DNA from 2 places in the Pseudomonas cistanchae genome. Region 1 is predicted to be linked to the other one. Evidence: riboswitches for the same ligand, from Rfam matches in the RefSeq annotation. Region 1 holds a riboswitch; the other holds the start of a gene.
What was found. A riboswitch is a leader RNA that binds a small molecule or an ion and turns the genes downstream of it on or off. The one in region 1 is predicted to bind cobalamin.
Positions count from the first base shown of each region.

Region 2: another riboswitch for cobalamin. It lies ahead of ACX0MV_RS18430 (TonB-dependent receptor domain-containing protein); the one in region 1 lies ahead of btuB (TonB-dependent vitamin B12 receptor).

Region 1 is NZ_JBTLWN010000003.1:389,417-398,714, reverse strand. Features, by position in the region: gene ACX0MV_RS11865 (chemotaxis protein CheA) at 1-1,088, opposite strand, end outside; gene ACX0MV_RS11860 (STAS domain-containing protein) at 1,101-1,409, opposite strand; gene ACX0MV_RS11855 (response regulator) at 1,411-1,776, opposite strand; gene ACX0MV_RS11850 (methyl-accepting chemotaxis protein) at 1,812-2,546, opposite strand; gene ACX0MV_RS11845 (ATP-binding protein) at 3,023-5,194, opposite strand; cobalamin riboswitch at 5,431-5,685, shown strand; gene btuB (TonB-dependent vitamin B12 receptor) at 5,804-7,651, shown strand; gene ACX0MV_RS11835 (hypothetical protein) at 7,709-8,281, shown strand; gene cobO (cob(I)yrinic acid a,c-diamide adenosyltransferase) at 8,278-8,889, shown strand; gene ACX0MV_RS11825 (cobyrinic acid a,c-diamide synthase CobB) at 8,892-9,298, shown strand, end outside.
Region 2 is NZ_JBTLWN010000007.1:67,085-76,382, reverse strand. Features, by position in the region: gene speA (arginine decarboxylase) at 1-760, opposite strand, end outside; gene ACX0MV_RS18440 (translation initiation factor Sui1) at 877-1,248, opposite strand; gene dxs (1-deoxy-D-xylulose-5-phosphate synthase) at 1,545-3,452, shown strand; cobalamin riboswitch at 3,544-3,760, shown strand; gene ACX0MV_RS18430 (TonB-dependent receptor domain-containing protein) at 3,860-5,764, shown strand; gene ACX0MV_RS18425 (cobalamin-binding protein) at 5,821-6,618, opposite strand; gene ACX0MV_RS18420 (MFS transporter) at 6,618-7,034, opposite strand; gene ribA (GTP cyclohydrolase II) at 7,031-7,651, opposite strand; gene ACX0MV_RS18410 (retropepsin-like aspartic protease family protein) at 7,779-8,417, opposite strand; gene ACX0MV_RS18405 (substrate-binding periplasmic protein) at 8,439-9,167, opposite strand; gene ACX0MV_RS18400 (phosphatidylglycerophosphatase A family protein) at 9,185-9,298, opposite strand, start outside.

The DNA.
Region 1 (9,298 bases):
GCCGCGCTGATCACCAGTTCGCCGACCAGGTTGATCAGTTCGTCGAGCTTGTGCGCGGCGACGCGAATCTGGGTGCTTTCCTGGGCCTTGCGATCACGCGACGACTGCTGCTTGGCCAGTGCGGCGTTGACCGCTTGCGGCGCCACCAGACCTTCCTGTACCAGCACCGCGCCCAGGGCCGGTTTCAGTTCGCTGGCTTCGGCCTGCACCGCAAGGCCTTGCTGCAATTCGTTTTCGGTCAGCAGGCCGCTGGCGACCAGGATGCTGCCGACCCGTGCGTCGGTTTCTGGCAGCTCGTGAATCAGCTGCAGGTAGTCGTCCAGCGCACTGTTCGGCGGCAGGATGCGCAGGGTGCAGAACTCGCGGATGAATTCGAACACATCCTCTATCTCGACTTTGCTCGCGTTGCTGCACAGGTCGATTTCAAAGCCCAGGTAGCACTGCTCGGGGTCGAGCTCAGCGAGCACCGGCAGGGTGTCGTCCATCACCTGCAGGTTGAGGATTTCGCCGAGGCGCTGCAGGTAGCGGATAAAGGCCGCCGGATCGAAGCCGTTGCGCAGCAGCTCGCCATCGAAACGCAGGGAGATGTGCCAGGCGCCGTCGGCATCGCAGCTCGAACAGCGCTCCAGGCGACCGCGGTTCTGGCAGTCGGTGTCGAGGGTATCGATCAGTACCAGGGGTGCCTCGACGCCGCTGTGCTGGTTAAGCGCGGCGAGCAGTTCTTCCTGGTGCGTGGTGTCGACCGGCAGATCGCCGCTGCTGGCGTCGATCAGACCGACCATCGAGCCGATCTCGTCGAGGCAGCGCAGCATCACCGAAATCAGCGGCGGCGACAGCTGGCGATGGCCGTCACGCACGGCCATCAGCAGGTTTTCCAGGTGGTGAGTGAAACTGACCAGCGGTGTCAGGGAGAACAGGCCCGCCGACCCCTTGAGGGTATGCATGGCGCGGAACAGACCGTTGATGGCGTCCTGGTTTTCCGGTTCCTGGTCGAGCTGCAGCAGGTACTCCTCGGCCTGTTTGGTCAGGTCGTGGGCCTCCTCGATGAAGCCCAGCAGCAACTGGCTCCATTGTTCTCCGTTGAGCATCGTGTCGTCCTGTCAGGCTGTTTGAGCGGAGGGGTACAGGGCCTGCAGGCGCAGCAGGTCGAGCAGATCGCGCACCGCGTCGGCCGGTTGCAGCAGTTGCAGCTCGGCGCCGCGTTGGCGCAGGTGGCGGTCGAGGGCAAGGAGCAACTGCACGCCGGCGCTGTCCAGCTCGTCCAGCCCCTGCACGTCGAGTGTCCAGGGCCCGGGTTCGGCGTCGCAGCTGGCGGCCAGCAAGGCCTGGTGGGCGTCGCGGGCTTCGTAGATGGTCAGGCTGCCACTGAGGCTGCGATTGTCGGTGTCGCGCGTATTTAACTGGTACATGTCAGCTGGCCAGCTTGTCGACGGCCGCGAGCAATTGCTGCGGCTGGAATGGCTTGACGATCCAGGCTTTGGCCCCGGCCGCCTGGCCTTCGGCTTTCTTGCCCTGCTCGCTTTCGGTGGTGAGCATCATGATCGGCGTGAAGCGGTATTCGTTGCGGGTCTTGATCTCCTTCACCAGGCCGATGCCGTCGAGGTTGGGCATGTTCACGTCGCTGATGATCAGGTTGATCTTCTGGCCGTTGAGCTTGGTCAGCGCGTCGCGCCCGTCGACCGCCTCGATGACCTGATGGCCGGCGCCGGTCAGGGTCATCTTGACCAGCTGACGCATGGAGAGTGAGTCATCGACGATAAGGATTGTTTTGGCCATGGGGCGGGGCTCCGGCGGGTAGGCAAGGGGACGTATCAGAAAAAGGTGACTTCGTTCTGGCTGCTGCGGCCATTGGCGCCTGCAGGCTTGCCGCCGCGCTCTTCGTCGGTGGTGAACTGATGGCGCAGCTCGTCCAGCCACTGCTGCGGCCGGGCGATGATCGGGTCCTGCTGTTCGACGGCACGCTGCAGGCGCTCGAGGTCCAGCTGCAGGTGGTCGAGCATCTGGTCGGTACGGTCCTGGAACTGCAGGCTGACGACGATTTCCTGAATGTCGGCCTGGGTCGTGCGGGCGCCCTGTTGCAGATCGCGGGAGGTTTCGGTGAGTGACTCGAGGTTGCCGCTCAGGCTCTGCATAATTTCGCCGGCAACCTGGTCGAGGTAGCGCAGGTTGTTGACCTCATTGCTGGAGAGTTCATCGGCGGCGCTGACGGTGGAGCGGATGGCCTTGTTGATCTCGCCGACCTTTTCCACCATGCGCTGGCCGGTCTCTGCGGACAGGCTGGAGAGCTTGCGCACCTCATCGGCGACCACCGAGAAACCGCGGCCATATTCGCCGGCGCGGGCCGCCTCGATGGCGGCGTTGAGGGCGAGCAGGTTGGTCTGGCTGGCGATGTCCTGCACGTGCTTGGACATGGCCTGCAGTTCGCTGGCATAGCTGTTGAGGTGGCTGATGGTGGCGAGCAGTTCGTTCTTGTGCACGCTGGCGGCGTGGAAGGCGCTGGTGACTTCATCGAGGCTGCGCTGGGCCCGACGCAGGCTGTCGGTCATGCCGGTATCGCCGATCACGCCATCCGAGCGCACCAGGGTCTGTTCCAGGCCCTGCGCCAGGCTGGCGAAGCGCTCGAACAGCTGGCCGACGTTCTGGTTCAGCAGTTGACGCACCTGCCCGAGGTTCTGGTTCCAGGCTGGCAGTACGGCAATCAGCAGCGGCTCGCAGCTGGGCGGGGCGGGTGCTTCGATGGGCGCCTCGGCCGGTTCGAGCGCCGGTTTTTTCGGGCGCAGCAGCAGGGCGGCGATTGCCGCCAGTATGGCGCCGGCAGCTGCAACCCAGGGCAGGTCGAAACCAATGCCAGCCAGACAGACAACAATTCCCAACCACAGAGTGCAATAGGCCAACACGGCGACGTTCCCAGCGAGGTTCAAGTGCTGGAGACAATAGGACTCGCTGCGTCATGGCGAAATCGGGGAAACCCCTACATCACGTAGGGGGAAGAAACCGGCCAGCCGAGGGGTGTGGCGCTCGGCTATTCGCCGTCGAGCAGGCTGCGTACCCGCACGCTGAACTCTTCGATGCCGAACGGCTTGGTCAGCAGCGCCGTGCCAGGCAGCTTGATGGCCTGGTCGAGTCCGGGGTCCTTGGCGAAGCCGGTGATGAACAGCACCTTGGCATTTGGATGGATATCGCGGATCGCCTCGGCCAGGCGCATGCCGTTTATCGCGCCGGGCAGGCCGATGTCGGTGACGATCAGGTCGATGTGCGGCATCTTCTTGCTCTGCTTGAACGCCGAGGTGCTGTCGATGGCTGCCACGGCGCGGTAGCCCAGTTCGCGCAGCAGTTCGAAGACCAGCTGGCGGACCACGACTTCATCGTCCACCAGCAGCACCACTTCGCCCCTGGCCATTGGCAGATCGAGCATGGCGTTGATGTCCAGGGCATCGTGCTCCTGGCTTTCCGGCAGTTGCGGAAAGTACATGGTGACCGTGGTACCCACGCCCAACTGGCTGTGAATGCGCACCTGCCCGCCGGACTGCTGGGTAAAGCCGTAGATCATCGACAGGCCCAGGCCGGTGCCTTCGCCGGTCTGCTTGGTGGTAAAGAACGGGTCGAACGCGCGGGCCACCACCTCGGGCGACATGCCGGAACCGTTGTCGGTCACCGCAATGCTGACGTAGCCGCCGGGCGCGAGCTGGTATTCCATTGCCTGCTGTTCATCCAGCACCACATCGCGGGTTTCCATGATCAGCGCGCCGCCAAGCGGCATGGCGTCACGGGCGTTGATGGCCAGGTTGATCAGTGCGTTCTCGAGCTGGTTGGGGTCGCAAAGGATATTCTGCCGGGCGCCCAGCTTGCTCGTTACCGTAATGTTCGGCCCCACGGTACGGCGAATCAGTTCCTCGAGCTCGACCACCACCTGGCTCGACTGCAGCTGCTTGGGTTCCAGCGCCTGCTGGCGGGAAAACGCCAGCAGGCGATGGGTCAGCGCCGCCGCACGCTTCACGGTGCGCACCGCGAGGTTGTTGTAGCGCGCCAGGTCATTGAACTTGCCGCTGTCGATGCGCAGTTGCATCAGCTCCAGGCTGGTCATGATGCTGGCCAGCAGGTTGTTGAAGTCGTGGGCGATGCCGCCGGTCAACTGACCGACCGCTTCCATCTTCTGGCTCTGGCGCAGCTTCTCTTCGGCTTCGGCGCGCTGGCGCTGTTCCGATTCGAGTTTCTCGGTACGGTCGGCAACCCGCTGTTCGAGGGACTCGTTGGCTTCGCGCAGCGCCGCTTCGAGCTGCATGCGTTCGCGAATGTCCTCAACGGTGCCGTACCACTGCACGCATTCGCCGCGCACGTCCACATCAGGAAAGGCGCGAACCCGAAACCAGCCATAGCTGCCGGTCTTGGTGCACAGGCGCACCCGGACGTCGAGGGGTTTGTGGCTGATGATGCAATCAGCCCATTCCCCGTAGACGCGGGTGCGATCTTCGGTGTGGATCAACGCTCGCCAGTTACTGCCGAAGATGTCCGCACGGCCCAGCCCCGTGGCTTCCAGCCAGCGATCGTCGACATAGGTGATCTCACCACGGGCGTCGGCGCCCCAGAGCAGCTGCGGGTTGAGCCGCGCCGAGATGCGGTAGTGGCGCTCGCTCTGGCGCAGATTAGATTCGACGCTGACGATCCGCGCCATGGTGCGCTGGCGCTCCACTGCGGCGGCGATCAGGTTGGCGTAGCTCTGCAGGAAATCGATGTCGTTGTCGGTGAAGGCCCGTGGCACGCGGCTATCGACTTCAAGGATGCCAAACGGGGGTTCGTCTTCCGCGCCAAGGATGAGCACGTTGACGAACGCCTCGACGCCGTGGTCGAGAAGGAAATCGTGGTAACGAAAACGGGTTTCCGTGGCGACGTTGGCAGAAACGACCGGCGCGCGGGTGGCCAGTGAGTAGGCTTCCGGTGAGCCTGGGGATGCCGTCAGGCGAAGCTCGCCGACGATGCCGGGCTTCCAGTGGACGCCGGCACGGACCAGCAGGCTGTTGCCGTCGTTGCCGATCTGGATCACCTTCGCCAGGTCGGTATCCAAGGCTTCCCTGACCAATTTGCAGCTTTCAGCGAAGATTTTATCGAGGTCGTCGGACCGCAATGCAAACTTGCCGAACTCGGCCAGCACCTTCTGTTGGCGCAACAAGGTCTGATCGTCGTCTGTGATTTCCATAGTCCCGCTCTGCCATTGCATTCTTTTTGGACCCGCCCTGGCCGCTTTGTTCAGCCTAATTGCACAAAACCCTTTGCGCGGGCGCTGCGACATCCGTCAACACCGCCTTTGAAGGCGCGAGCCTATCAAAATGCGAGCCGCTCTTGAGCGGAAGCGGTGAGCAGTCGCGAAAAATAGCTGGCCAGCCGGCGCGCGAACAGATGCCCGAGTTTGACGCCATTGGCCCAAGTCTCTACCCTTCGCGCCTTGCAACAGGTGCCCCCGCGCAATGCGTCGAGGGGTGAAACAGGGAAGTCGGTGCGTTTGGCCTCAGCCGCCAACAATTCCGACGCTGCCCCCGCAACGGTAGACGAGTCAAACCGACGCTTTTTCAACCACTGTGCACTGCAGGTCTTCGATCTGCCGGCATGGGAAGGTGCGTTCGGTGGCGCTCTGGTTTTCCAGAGACGCCGCTCGTAAGCCCGGAGACCGGCCTGCTGCAGTCCATGGCACCGCGGAGGGCGTTGTCTGGCGTGTGGGCTGCGCCATTGCCAGCCCGTGCGTCGTCGTTCTCCGTATGCCTTTCCCAGCCTGTGTCGCCCGGGTGAGAGCGACGGAGCATACAACGCGATGAGCAAGACCCTTCTAGAGCCGACAGCCCTGGTGCTGTGCGGCCTCTGCTGCATTCCCCTGGCCCATGGGGCCGAACCCACCCACCTGGATGATCAGGTGGTGACCGCCACCCGCACCGCGCAGACCACTCGCCAGAGCCTGGCGGCGGTGACGCTGTTCGACCGTGCGCAGATCGAGCGCAGCCAGGCCAGCTCGGTGCCGGAACTGCTGCGCAGCGTGCCGGGTGTGTCCTTCAGCAACAACGGCGGGCCGGGCAAGAACAGTTCGCTGTTCATGCGCGGCACCGAGTCCGACCATGTGCTGGTGCTGATCGACGGGGTCAAGGCCGGTTCGGCGACCTCCGGCGGCGCCGCGTTGCAGGACCTGCCACTGGAGCTGATCGAACGGATCGAAGTGGTGCGCGGGCCGCGCTCCTCGCTGTACGGCTCGGAGGCGATTGGCGGGGTGATCCAGATATTCACCCGCAAGGGCGATGGCCGCGGCGTCAAACCGTTCTTGTCTGCCGGCTACGGCACCCATGACAGCTACAGCGGCGGTGCCGGGGTTTCCGGCGGCGATGGCAAGGCCTGGTACAGCCTGGGCGTCAGCGGTACGGACAGCGACGGGATCAACACCAAGCCACAGCAGGCCAGCGGTTACGAAAACGATGCCGATGGCTACCGCAACCTGTCCGGATCAGTGCGCGCCGGTTACCGCTTCGACAACGGCCTGGAGCTGGACGCCAACCTGCTGCACGCCAAGGGCCACAACGACTATGACCAGGTCAACCGCACCCGCACCTCGGGCTTTCGCGCCAACGCCGACAGCCTGTCGAGGGTCGTCGGCACTCGCGCGCGTTTCTCGCCATTGCAACCCTGGCAGGTCACCCTGCAGGCCGGACGCAGCGAAGACAAATCCGACGCCTACCTGGACGGGCGCTTCAGCTCGCGCTTCGACACCCGCCGCGACACCTTCAGCTGGCAGAACGACCTGAGCCTGGCGGCCGGGCACAGCCTGATCGTTGGTCTCGATTATCAGCTTGATGAGGTCAACGGCAGCACTGCTTACGCCGAGGACTCCCGCGACAACAGCGGCGCCTTCGTCCAGTACCTCGGCGAGGTGGGCAGGCACGACTGGCAGCTGTCGTTGCGCCGCGACGACAACCAGCAGTTCGGCAAACACGACACCGGCAACCTCGCTTATGGCTACGCCCTGACCGACCGGCTGAGCGCGACGGTGAGCTACGGCACGGCGTTCAAGGCGCCGACCTTCAACGAGCTGTACTTTCCCGATTACGGCAACCCGCAACTGGATGCGGAAACCTCACGCAGCCTCGAAGTCGGCCTGGCCGGCGAGCAGGAGTGGGGCACCTGGGCGGTCAATGCGTTTCGCACCCGCGTCGACGACCTGATTGCCTACGACTCGAGCATCCAGGCGCCGGCCAATATCGACAAGGCGCGCATTCGCGGCGTCGAGCTGGTGCTCGGCAGCCAGCTGCTCGGGGTGGACTGGAACGCCAACTACACCCTGATGGAGCCGGAAAACAGCGCCGACGGTGCCAACGCCGGCAACGAGCTGGCGCGCCGGGCCAAGCAGATCTTCAACCTGGATCTGGACCGTCGCCTCGGCGCGTTCAACCTCGGCGCCAGCCTGCATGCCGAGGGTCAGCGCTACGACGACCTGGCCAACACCAAGGAACTGTCTGGCTACGCGACCCTGGACCTGCGTGGCGAATACCGCCTCACCCCCGAATGGCGCCTGCAAACCCGGGTGGCCAACCTGCTGAATGCCGATTACGAAACCGCCGAGGGCTATAACCAGCCCGGCCAGGCGGTGTATTTCAGCGTTCGATACCAAGCCCTCTAACCGCGACCGGCGCGTGTCGGCATTCGGCCGCTGCGCGCCTCAACAAGGAGCTACAGGATGAATCTGACACCGCGTACCCAACTGCTGCTCGGCCTGGCCCTGGCCGCGCTGATGGCCATGACCCGTGGTCAGCACTTCGCCACGGTCAACCTGCCCAGCGCCTCCTGGGCGGTGTTTTTCCTGGCGGGCGTGCTGCTCAAGCCGCGCTGGGTATTTCCGGCGCTGTTCATCGAAGCGTCGTTGCTGGATTTCGCCGCGATTCAATGGGCGGGCGTGAGCGACTGGTGCATGTCGCCGGCCTACTGGATGCTGGTGCCGGCCTACGGTTCGCTGTGGCTGGGTGGGCGCCTGTATGCCCGCTGGCACCGTGATCAGCCTGGCAGCCTTCTGCTGCTGGCGGCGGTCGTCGCGGTCAGCGCCCTGGTCTGCTACCTGTTTTCCGGCGGCGGCTTCCTGTTCTTCTCCGGCCGCTATCCCGAGCCGAGCCTGGCAGTGCTGGCAGAACGCATTGCCGTGTATTACCCGCGCTACCTGGGCAACCTGGCATTGTACGTCGGCCTGGCGACGCTGCTGTATGTCGGCGCGCGCTCCTGGCAACTGCTGCAGCGCCGCGCCGAGGCCAAGCGATGAGCGAGTCGGCCGAACGCGATGCCCGGCACAAGGCGCGCATGGAACGGAAAAAGGCCCTGATCGACGAAAAGATCGCCCAGGCCCAGGACGAATACGGCCTGCTGCTGGTGCACAGCGGCAACGGCAAGGGCAAGAGCAGCTCGGCCTTCGGCATGGTGGCGCGCGCCCTCGGCCATGGCTTCAAGGTCGGCGTGGTGCAGTTCATCAAGGGCGCGGCCAGCACCGGCGAGGAAACCTTCTTCCGGCGCTTTCCCGATGAGGTCAGCTACCACGTGATGGGCGAGGGTTTCACCTGGGAAACCCAGGACCGTCAGCGCGACATCGACAAGGCGCAGCAGGCCTGGGCGGTGGCGCGCCAGTTGCTGAGCGACCCGGCCATCGGCCTGGTGGTGCTCGATGAGCTGAACATCGCCCTGAAATACGGCTACCTGGAGCTGGACACGGTGCTCGCCGACATCGAAGCCCGGCCGCTGCTGCAACACGTGGTGGTGACGGGGCGTGGTGCGCTGCCGGGCATGATCGAGGCGGCCGACACCGTCACCGAGATGAGCCTGGTTAAACATGCCTTCAAGGCCGGCGTCAAAGCGCAGAAAGGTGTCGAGTATTGAGCATGAATCCCAGAGCGTGCCCGGCGCTGCTGATCGCCGCACCGGCCTCGGGCCAGGGCAAGACCACCGTCACCGCCGCCCTGGCGCGCCTGCATACGCGCCAGGGCAAGCGGGTGCGGGTGTTCAAGTGCGGGCCGGATTTTCTCGACCCGATGATCCTCGCCCGCGCCAGCGCCGCGCCGGTGTACCAGCTCGACCTGTGGATGGTCGGTGAGGCCGATAGCCGGCGTTTGCTGTGGCAGGCGGCAGGCGAGGCCGACCTGATTCTGATCGAAGGGGTGATGGGGCTGTTCGATGGCTCACCGTCCGCCGCCGATCTGGCGCGCCGCTTCGGCGTGCCGGTGCTGGCGGTGATCGACGCCTCAGCCATGGCTCAGACGTTCGCCGCGCTGGCCCATGGCCTGGCAAC
Region 2 (9,298 bases), on a different contig from region 1:
AATGCAGCAGGCGGATGCCCTGGTCCAGGCCCGCGGCGCGGAAGCGCTCGACCACCGACAGCAGTTGCGCCGCCGACAGGCCGAACTTGGACTTCTCACCACCGGTGTCGGCCCACTTGCTCGAGGCGAGCGACGACAGGCGCACGCGCAGGCCGATCTGCGGGGCGACCTTGAGTTCGGCCGCCTCCTCGATCACCAGCTGCACCTCGGACTCCTTCTCGATGACGATGAACACGTTGTGCCCGAGTTTCTGCCCCATCAGCGCCAACTTGATGAATTCGCGGTCCTTGTAACCGTTGCAGACGATGGTGCCGCCCTTCGGCGCCAGCGCCAGCACGGCCATCAGCTCCGGCTTGGAGCCGGCTTCGAGGCCGATGGCAACGTTCTGCGTGGCGATGATATTTTCCACCACCGCTTCCTGCTGGTTGACCTTGATCGGGTACAGCGCGGTGTACTGACTCTGGTAGCCGAGGCGCGCGATGTTTGCATCGAACGCGCTGGTCAGCTGGCGCACGCGGTCCTGCAGGATGTCCGGGAAGCGCACTAGCAGCGGCAGGCTGAGGCCGCTGGAGCGCAGCTCGTCGACCTGTTCGTACAGGTCGATCGGCGTACTGTGCGGGCCATTGGGACGCACTTCGACGCGGCCTTTGTCATTGATCGCGAAATAGCCCGCGCCCCAATGGCGAATGCCATAGACGCTGCGACTGTCCGCCACTGTCCATTGGCTGCCGTCATCTTTACGTGTGCGTCGTGCAGACATCGAAGTCTCCCTTGCTGGCGATAGAAGCTCTGGTCGGGCCGGAGCGGATACAGATTAACGTCTGGAAATGACGATTGCCCGGCAGTGGACACCGGGGAAGTTTAGAAGGTGCGGGGTCAGCCGCCGGATTTCTTGGCCTTGAAGCCGCGCTTGAGCAATTCGTCCAGTAGCAGCTGGACATGGTCGCCCTGGATTTCGATCACTCCGTCCTTCAAGGCGCCTCCGCAACCGCAGCGTTTCTTCAACGCGCTGGCCAGCTCGCGGAGCGGCTCTTCGGCCAGGGGCACACCCTCGATGGTGGTAACCGTCTTGCCGCCGCGGCCCTTGCTTTCGCGGCGCACGCGGGCAATCCCGTCGCCCTGCGGAAGCTGGGTCTGCTTGCAGGTGCAGGCGTTCACCGGCTGACCGCAGTCAGGGCAATGCCGACCGCTTTCGGTGGAGTACACCAGGCCGCCAAGGCCGGCAAATGAGGAAGCTTTCTTGACCACCGGCTTGTCCTCGAAGGGGTCAGGATAGCGACTGGTCGACTGACGCCCCGAGGGGCAATCGACCGCGAAGCCCCACTCTGGCAGGGGCAGCGCACCCGCGCTGGGCGGCGCGGGCTTGAAGGCCGCGCAGTGTAACGGCAAAGCCTGCGCTTGCTAAGAGCAAAATTGCGCCATTAAGCCCAGCTTTTGCGACGCCCGCGACGCCATGCACTGCGCACCGAGTGCGGATGCGGGCTTAAAGCTTGCGAGCGCTTTCAGGTAAACTGCCGCATCTTTTACCCATAACGATCAGCCTGATGCCGACGACCTTCCACGAGATTCCCCGCGAACGCCCGCTAACGCCCTTGCTAGACCGTGCGGACACGCCGGATCTGCTGCGCCGGCTGGGCGAGGCCGAGCTGGAAACCCTGGCCGACGAATTGCGCCAGTACCTGCTGTACACGGTGGGGCAGACCGGCGGCCACTTCGGCGCGGGCCTGGGCGTGGTCGAACTGACCATCGCGCTGCACTACGTTTTCGATACGCCGGACGACCGTCTGGTATGGGATGTCGGCCACCAGGCCTATCCGCACAAGATCCTCACCGGCCGTCGCGAGCGCATGGGCAGCCTGCGCCAGAAGGACGGTATTGCCGCCTTTCCGCGGCGCGTCGAGAGCGAGTACGACACCTTTGGCGTCGGCCATTCCAGCACCAGCATCAGTGCGGCGCTGGGCATGGCCATCGCCGCGCGCCTGCAGGGCAGCAAGCGCAAGGCGGTCGCGGTGATCGGCGACGGCGCCCTGACCGCGGGCATGGCCTTCGAGGCGCTCAACCACGCCAGCGACGTCAACGCCAACATGCTGGTGATCCTCAACGACAATGACATGTCGATCTCGCAGAACGTCGGCGGCCTGTCCAACTACCTGGCCAAGATTCTCTCCAGCCGCACCTACGCGAGCATGCGCGAGGGCAGCAAGAAAATCCTCTCGCGCCTGCCCGGCGCCTGGGAAATCGCCCGCAAGACCGAAGAACACGCCAAGGGCATGCTGGTCCCCGGCACGCTGTTCGAGGAGCTGGGCTGGAATTACATCGGCCCCATCGACGGTCATGACCTGCCGATCCTGCTCGCCACCCTGCGCAACATGCGCGACCTCGATGGCCCGCAGTTCCTCCATGTGATCACCAAGAAGGGCAAGGGCTTCGCGCCCGCCGAGGTCGACCCGATCGGCTATCACGCCATCACCAAGCTCGAACCGGTCAAGGTGTCGCCAGCTGCGCCCTGCGTTCAGAAGCAGCCCAGCGGGCCGAAATACTCCAGCGTGTTCGGCCAGTGGCTGTGCGACATGGCCGCGGCCGACCCGCGCCTGGTCGGCATCACCCCGGCGATGAAGGAAGGCTCCGACCTGGTGGCGTTCAGCGAACGCTACCCGGAGCGTTATTTCGACGTGGCCATCGCCGAGCAGCACGCCGTGACCCTCGCCGCCGGCATGGCCTGCGATGGCGCGAAACCGGTGGTGGCGATCTACTCGACGTTCCTGCAGCGCGCTTACGACCAACTGATCCATGACGTTGCGGTGCAGCACCTCGACGTACTGTTCGCCATCGACCGCGCCGGCCTGGTCGGCGAAGACGGCCCGACTCACGCCGGCAGCTTCGATCTGTCCTACCTGCGCTGCATCCCCGGCATGCTGGTGATGACGCCGAGCAATGAAAACGAGCTGCGCCGCATGCTCACCACCGGCCACTTGTTCGACGGCCCGGCGGCGGTTCGCTATCCACGCGGCAGTGGTCCCAACGCGGCTATCGAGCCGGGCCTGGAGCCATTGGAAATCGGCAAGGGCGTCGTCCGCCGTCAAGGCAACCAAGCGGCGCTGCTGGTATTCGGCGTACAGCTGAGCGAGGCGTTCAAGGTCGGTGAAGCGCTCGACGCTACCGTGGTCGATATGCGCTTTGTCAAACCGCTCGACGAAGCGCTGGTGCGCCAGCTGGCCGACAGCCACGAGCTGCTGGTGACGATTGAAGAGAACAGCGTGATGGGCGGCGCCGGCAGCGCGGTCAGCGAATTCCTTGCCCGCGAAAACCTGCTCAAGCCGGTACTGCACCTGGGCTTGCCGGATTACTACGTCGAGCACGCCAAACCGGCACAGATGCTCGCCGAATGCGGGCTGGATGCTGCGGGTATAGAAGCGGCGGTCCGCCAGCGCATGGCCATGCTGCAAGCGTGATGAGCTGCCGGCCACAGGCGGACATGCGCTAACGCGGTTGGTCCGCCCTGCCAGCTGAATTGCTTTAGCCCTCGCGTGCGTTTAAGGTGCGCGCGTTTTACTTGTCCGAGGTCGCTGCCAAACCAGCAGCGTGAAAAGGGAAGCAGGTGCGCCGCTGTCGATCACGACCGTCGCAAAGCCTGCGCTGCCCCCGCAACGGTAACCGACAGCGCGCAAGCGCAGCCTTTCGCCAAGACCACTGGGTTCGCCTGGGAAGGTGGCAAGGTGTAGTCGGCAGCCCGGAGACCTGCCTCGGCGCGAAGTGACTGGTGTTGCGGAGGGCATCACCGTCAAGCGCTGGCTGTCGCCTCCTTGCCGTGCTTGCCCCTGCCCTCCTCAAAAGTTTTCCATCTTTTGAGGATCTATCGATGAAGTGCTCCCCGATTGCCCTGGCCGTGGCCTTGCTGCCACTGATTGCCCACGGCGATGATTCCAGTGCATCGCTGGATGCGCTCAAACTCCCCGCTCTGGTGGTGACTTCCGGTCGCCAGACCGAAGCCCGTCAGCAAGCGACCGCAGCGACCAGCGTATTCACCCGTGCCGATATCGAGCGACTGCAGGCGCGCAGTGTGACCGAGCTGCTTGCGCGCGTTCCCGGCGTTTCGATCGTGCAGAACGGCGGGCGTGGCAGCCTGACCAGCGTGTTCCTGAGGGGCGCCAACTCCAACCAGACGCTGGTGTTGATCGACGGAGTTCGTCTCAATGCGGCCGCCAGTGGCCTGGCCCGACTTGAGTTTCTGAGTACGGAGCAGATCGAGCGGGTGGAAGTGGTTCGCGGCCCGCGCTCCGCCCTCTATGGCGCCGATGCCATCGGCGGGGTGATTCAGATATTCACCCGGCGTGGCGAAGCCGGCCTGCAGCCGCGACTGCAGCTGGCGGCGGGAACCCAGCAACGCTTCGAACGCAACCTCGGCCTATCCGGCGGAAATGCCACCACCCGTTTCGACCTGGGCGCCAGCCTTGACGAGTCGGCAGGGTTCGACCGCTCCGAAGACTCGCGCGGGCGCGATGCGGACCACGACGGCATACGCCGCAAAGCCCTCAACCTGAACCTACAGCATCGGTTCAACGAGCGTCTGAGCGCTGGCCTGAATGCACTCCATCAAAGCGGCAATACCGAATATGACGATGTGTTCAGTTTTGAACCCGGCAACCCGAGCGAACGCTTCAGTCTTTCCAGCGTCACCGGTCATCTCGAAGCAGCGCTGCTGGACACTTGGACCAGCCGCCTGGAACTTGGCCATATCGAGGACAAAAGCGAAAACAGCGATGCGTTCAACGCCTCCAACAATTTCGCCTTCAACTCCTACCGCGACTCGCTCAACTGGCTGAATACCCTGCGCGTGAGCGACACGCAGCAACTGCTGCTGGGCGCCGACTGGTACGAAGATCGCCTGACCAGCAGCACGGCATTCAGCCAGACCGAACGCTGGAATAAGGCGGTTTTCGTTCAGCACCGCTATCAAGGTAACGGCTTCGCCAGCGAAATCGGATTACGCCACGACGACAACGAGCAGTTCGGCAGTGAGGAAACACTCAACGCGGCACTGACGGTGAATCTCGATCAGCGGACGGACCTGATCCTCAGCTACGGTGAAGGCTTTCACGCGCCCACCTTCAACGACCTGTATTTCCCGACAGACATGTTCTATGGCGGCAACTCGAAACTGACCCCGGAACGCTCGAAAACCGTCGAGGTACAACTGCGCGGCGAGCATCTGAATACGCAATGGAGCGTGTCGGCCTATCGCACCGAGGTAGAGGACCTGATAGCAGTTGTCAGCGATCCGGTGACCTTTTTCAGCCAGCCGCAGAACATTGGCGAGGCGCGCTTGCAAGGCCTTGAACTGAGCGTGCGCCGAGACATGTTCGGCTGGCAGACGGTCGTGGCCGCCGGCTGGGTCGACCCGCGCGACCGCGAGACCGGCCATACCCTGCCCCGCCGCGCCAAACGCAACCTGAGCGTCGACCTCGACCGCCAGTTCGGCGACTTCGGTGTGGGTCTTGGCTGGCAAGCGGTCTCTCGTCGTTACGACAACACCGGCAACACCCTTGAAGTGGCCGGTTACGGCCTGCTCGGCCTGCGCGGCAGTTGGCGGATGACCGAGGAGTTGCTCTGGCAGGTCAAGGTCGACAACCTGCTGGACAAGGCGTACGCCCAGGCCACCTATCCACGACCGAATGATGAGTTTTTCAGCAGCGTGACTCGTTTCGGTTTCCGCGAAGAAGGCCGTAGTGGCCTGCTCTCGCTGACCTGGACGCCGAAGCTCTAGCACTGCGACTGCTTGCCGGCGACCCGGCAGCGCCTCGGGCTATCAGGCTGCCCCTGTCACCGCGCCTTGGCCAGCAGCTCGCACAGCTGTTCCGTTGCCGCCAGCATCTGGAAGCTCGGCCGCTCCAGGCCTTTATTGGGGACCTGCCAGAGCTGGTCACGTGCCACTGCGGTTAACTGTGGCCAGCGCTGCCAGGCGTGGAGCTGTTCGGCCGTGCCGGCGATGATTACCTCGGGGTCGCGCTGCAGCACGCTTTCGATACTGACCTGCGGGGCCGGCAATTCGAGATCGGCGAAGACGTTTTCACCGCCACAGACTCGCAAGGCATCGCTGATGATCTGCTGGCCGCCAATGGTGTACAGCGGTTTGTCCCAGAGCTGATAGAACACCCGCACGGGTTGCTCGCGGCGATAACGTGCGCTGAGAGCCGCCAGGTGCGTGCTGAATTCCTCACGCAGGCGCCGGCCCTGCTCTGTCCGGCCGAGCCGTGCGCCTATTTCGTCGAACTGTTGGGCCAGGTGCGCCAGCTTGCGCGGTTCGGTGATCAACAACGGGATGCCGAAACGCTGCAATTGCTCGCGCTGCGCAGCGCTGATGCTGTCCGGCCAGAGCAGAATCAGGTCGGGCTGCAGCTGCAGCAGGCTCTCGATTTCCAGCTGGCCGTAGCGGCCCACCGAAGGAACGTGGGCCAGGGCCGGCGGCCGCTCGCCGCCGTCCAATACCCCGACCAACAGATCGGCGGCACCGAGTTCGAGAACGATCTCGCTCAAGGACGGCGCCAGGCTGACGACCCGTTCGACGGCCAGCGCCGGCCACGCCAGCAAGCCGAGTAGACAGGCGAACAGACGAATCATCAGCCGAGCTGACGGGGAATACGGTAGAGACAGAGCAGCACGACGCTGGACAGCGCCAGCAGCATCAGGGGGATGGCTTCCAATCCGCCGAGCACCGCGACGGCGGCGACCCAGGCCGGCAGGCCGGCGCCGAGAAAGGCCAGGCGCCGGCAGCGTGCCAGTTCCAGCCAGGCGGCGGGTTCCGCCTCGGTATCCAGAGCCTTCTCAGTCGCGACCAGAGCCCGCTTGTAGGCGCCGAACAGTGGCAGGCTGACGAACATCGAGGCCAGGCCGGCGATGAACAGCGGCATGGTCATCACCCCGGTTTGCTGGCCTGCGCCGAACAGCACATTGAGCAGCAACAGCGGCGCCAGGGTGTAGCCCAGCTGACGCCACCACGCCAGCGCCAGGCGGAGGCGCACCTGGCTGCGGGTCACAGGCTTTCCTCGACCTCGCCCTGGTGCAGGCTGCCGAGCATGTGCCCGAGCTTGCCGGCCTTGGTCGCGAGGTACTTCTGGTTGTGCGGGTTATGATCGATCTGCAGCGGCACCCGCGCCGAGACCCGGACACCCATGTCGCCCAGCGCTTTGACCTTACGCGGGTTATTGGTCATCAGCTTGAGCGAGCGGATGCCGAGGTGATCGAGCATCGGCTGGCAGATCGCATAATCGCGCTGGTCAGCCCCGAAGCCCAGACGCTCGTTGGCTTCCACGGTATCGGCGCCGCCGTCCTGCAGCTCGTAGGCGCGGATCTTGTTCAACAGACCAATACCGCGGCCTTCCTGACGCAGATACAGCAGCACGCCACGGCCTTCGCTGGCAATCGCCCGCAACGCCGCTTCTAGCTGGAACCCGCAATCGCAGCGCAGGCTGAACAGCGCGTCACCGGTCAGGCATTCGGAATGCAGGCGTCCAAGTACCGGGGCACCATCGCTGACATCGCCAAAGGTCAGGGCGACGTGCTCCTTGCCGGTGGCCTCTTCAAGAAAGCCATGCATGGTGAAGGTGCCGAACGGCGTAGGCAGTAGGGAGGCGGCGACGAACACGACAGACACCGGATGCTCCTAGGTAGGAAAACGGAGGAAATACGAGCGGCGCATTGTAACAGCAGGCTCTGGCGGCCGGTCAGCCTGAATTGTCGATGATAAGGATCGAATGGCTGCGCGCTTCAATGCGACTCTATTACTTGGATTCCAGCACCAGCATGTCCTGTTCGACGCGCCAGCCAACGCGACTGAGGAAGCTCATGCCGAGCAGGGCTTCGCCCGGCGAGTTGCCTTCCAGCACCACGGCCTCGACGCCGAGCAGTTCGATGGTGCCAACCTTGACGCTGTTGAGATCGACTCTCCAGCCGCGCGCGGTGCCGCTGGCGGTATTGACCGTGAGCGGGCGGCCGGTGACGCGGTAGTCGATGCCCAGCCGGCGAGCGTGCGAATCGTTCAGGGCAATTGAGGTGGCGCCGGTGTCCACCAGAAACTGCACGGGCTGGCTGTTGACCGAGCCGGCGACCCAATAATGCCCGCCAATGCCTTTGGCGATACTCAGCTGGCGCGTGACCGGCGCGGCGAAGCCCTCGCTGTATTCCCGAGCGAGCCCGTAGCTGCGCTCCACACCGTCAACCCGAAGCACCGCACCGCGGCTGTCCGCGCTGATCACCACGACCCCGCCAGGTCCGGTTTCGCCGACCTTCACCAGCTTGCGCTGGCCATCGACATTGAGCACCGCCGCACCGGGGAACAGCCCCACCACCAACACCTGCGACGCAGCGACGCCAAGTGTGGAAGCGCTCAAGGCCAGCGCCGCGCAGAATAACTTCAGCAAGTAAGCCAAACGTCTCGTTCCTCAATCGAAGGGATACGGTTGCTGCCAGCGTTTGAAGATCGGCTGAAAACGGTCCTGACTGACCAATTCCGCCATACGCTGATCATACAACCGGGCCAACGCGCGGCCCCGCGGGTTATCCGCGAACCCCAGATAAACCGGCAGGCTGGTCAGGTCGGTGACCCGATAGCGCGACTCGCCACCGGCATCGCGCAGCAGATCATCAATCTCGCTGCGGGCATCGATGTAGAAATCGGCGCGCTGGTGGTTGAGCATGTCCAGAATACTGTTACGCCGATGAACTTCCTGGTACTGCTTCAGGTTTGGCAAATAACGCTGATATTCGTAGCCGCGCATCCATACCAGGCGGAAGTCCTTCAAGGTCGCCAAAGTCGGGACCGGGCGCTCGCGCAAACTCAGGGCGCTGATCTGATCTGCATCGTAATGCCAGTGCGGATAGACCACGCCAGTGTCGACTTCATCGCGGTAGGAGCCCACCCAGGCATCGGCTTCACCCCGCTGGACCAGTCCGATGGAGCGCATATAGGGCACGCTCTGGATCGTCAGCTTGATGCCTGCCGGCTCGAACACCAGGCGCAGGATATCCCATGCCATGCCCTTGCCGTCGGCGCCGGTGTGGCCTTCCCACGCCTCGCTGGCCAGGCGTATTTCCTCCGGCAGAGGCTGCTCGGCGCGCGCGTTGATGGCACACAGCGCGGCAATCAGCACAACGAACCACCAACTTCTCATAGCGGACCCCAGCACGCTCAGAACCCGAGCGCCGTAGCAACACCGTGACTCCAGCCCCAGACGAGCCCTTGCATCGCCAGCCAGGCGAACACGCCGGCCAGCACGTCGTCGAGCATGATGCCAAACCCACC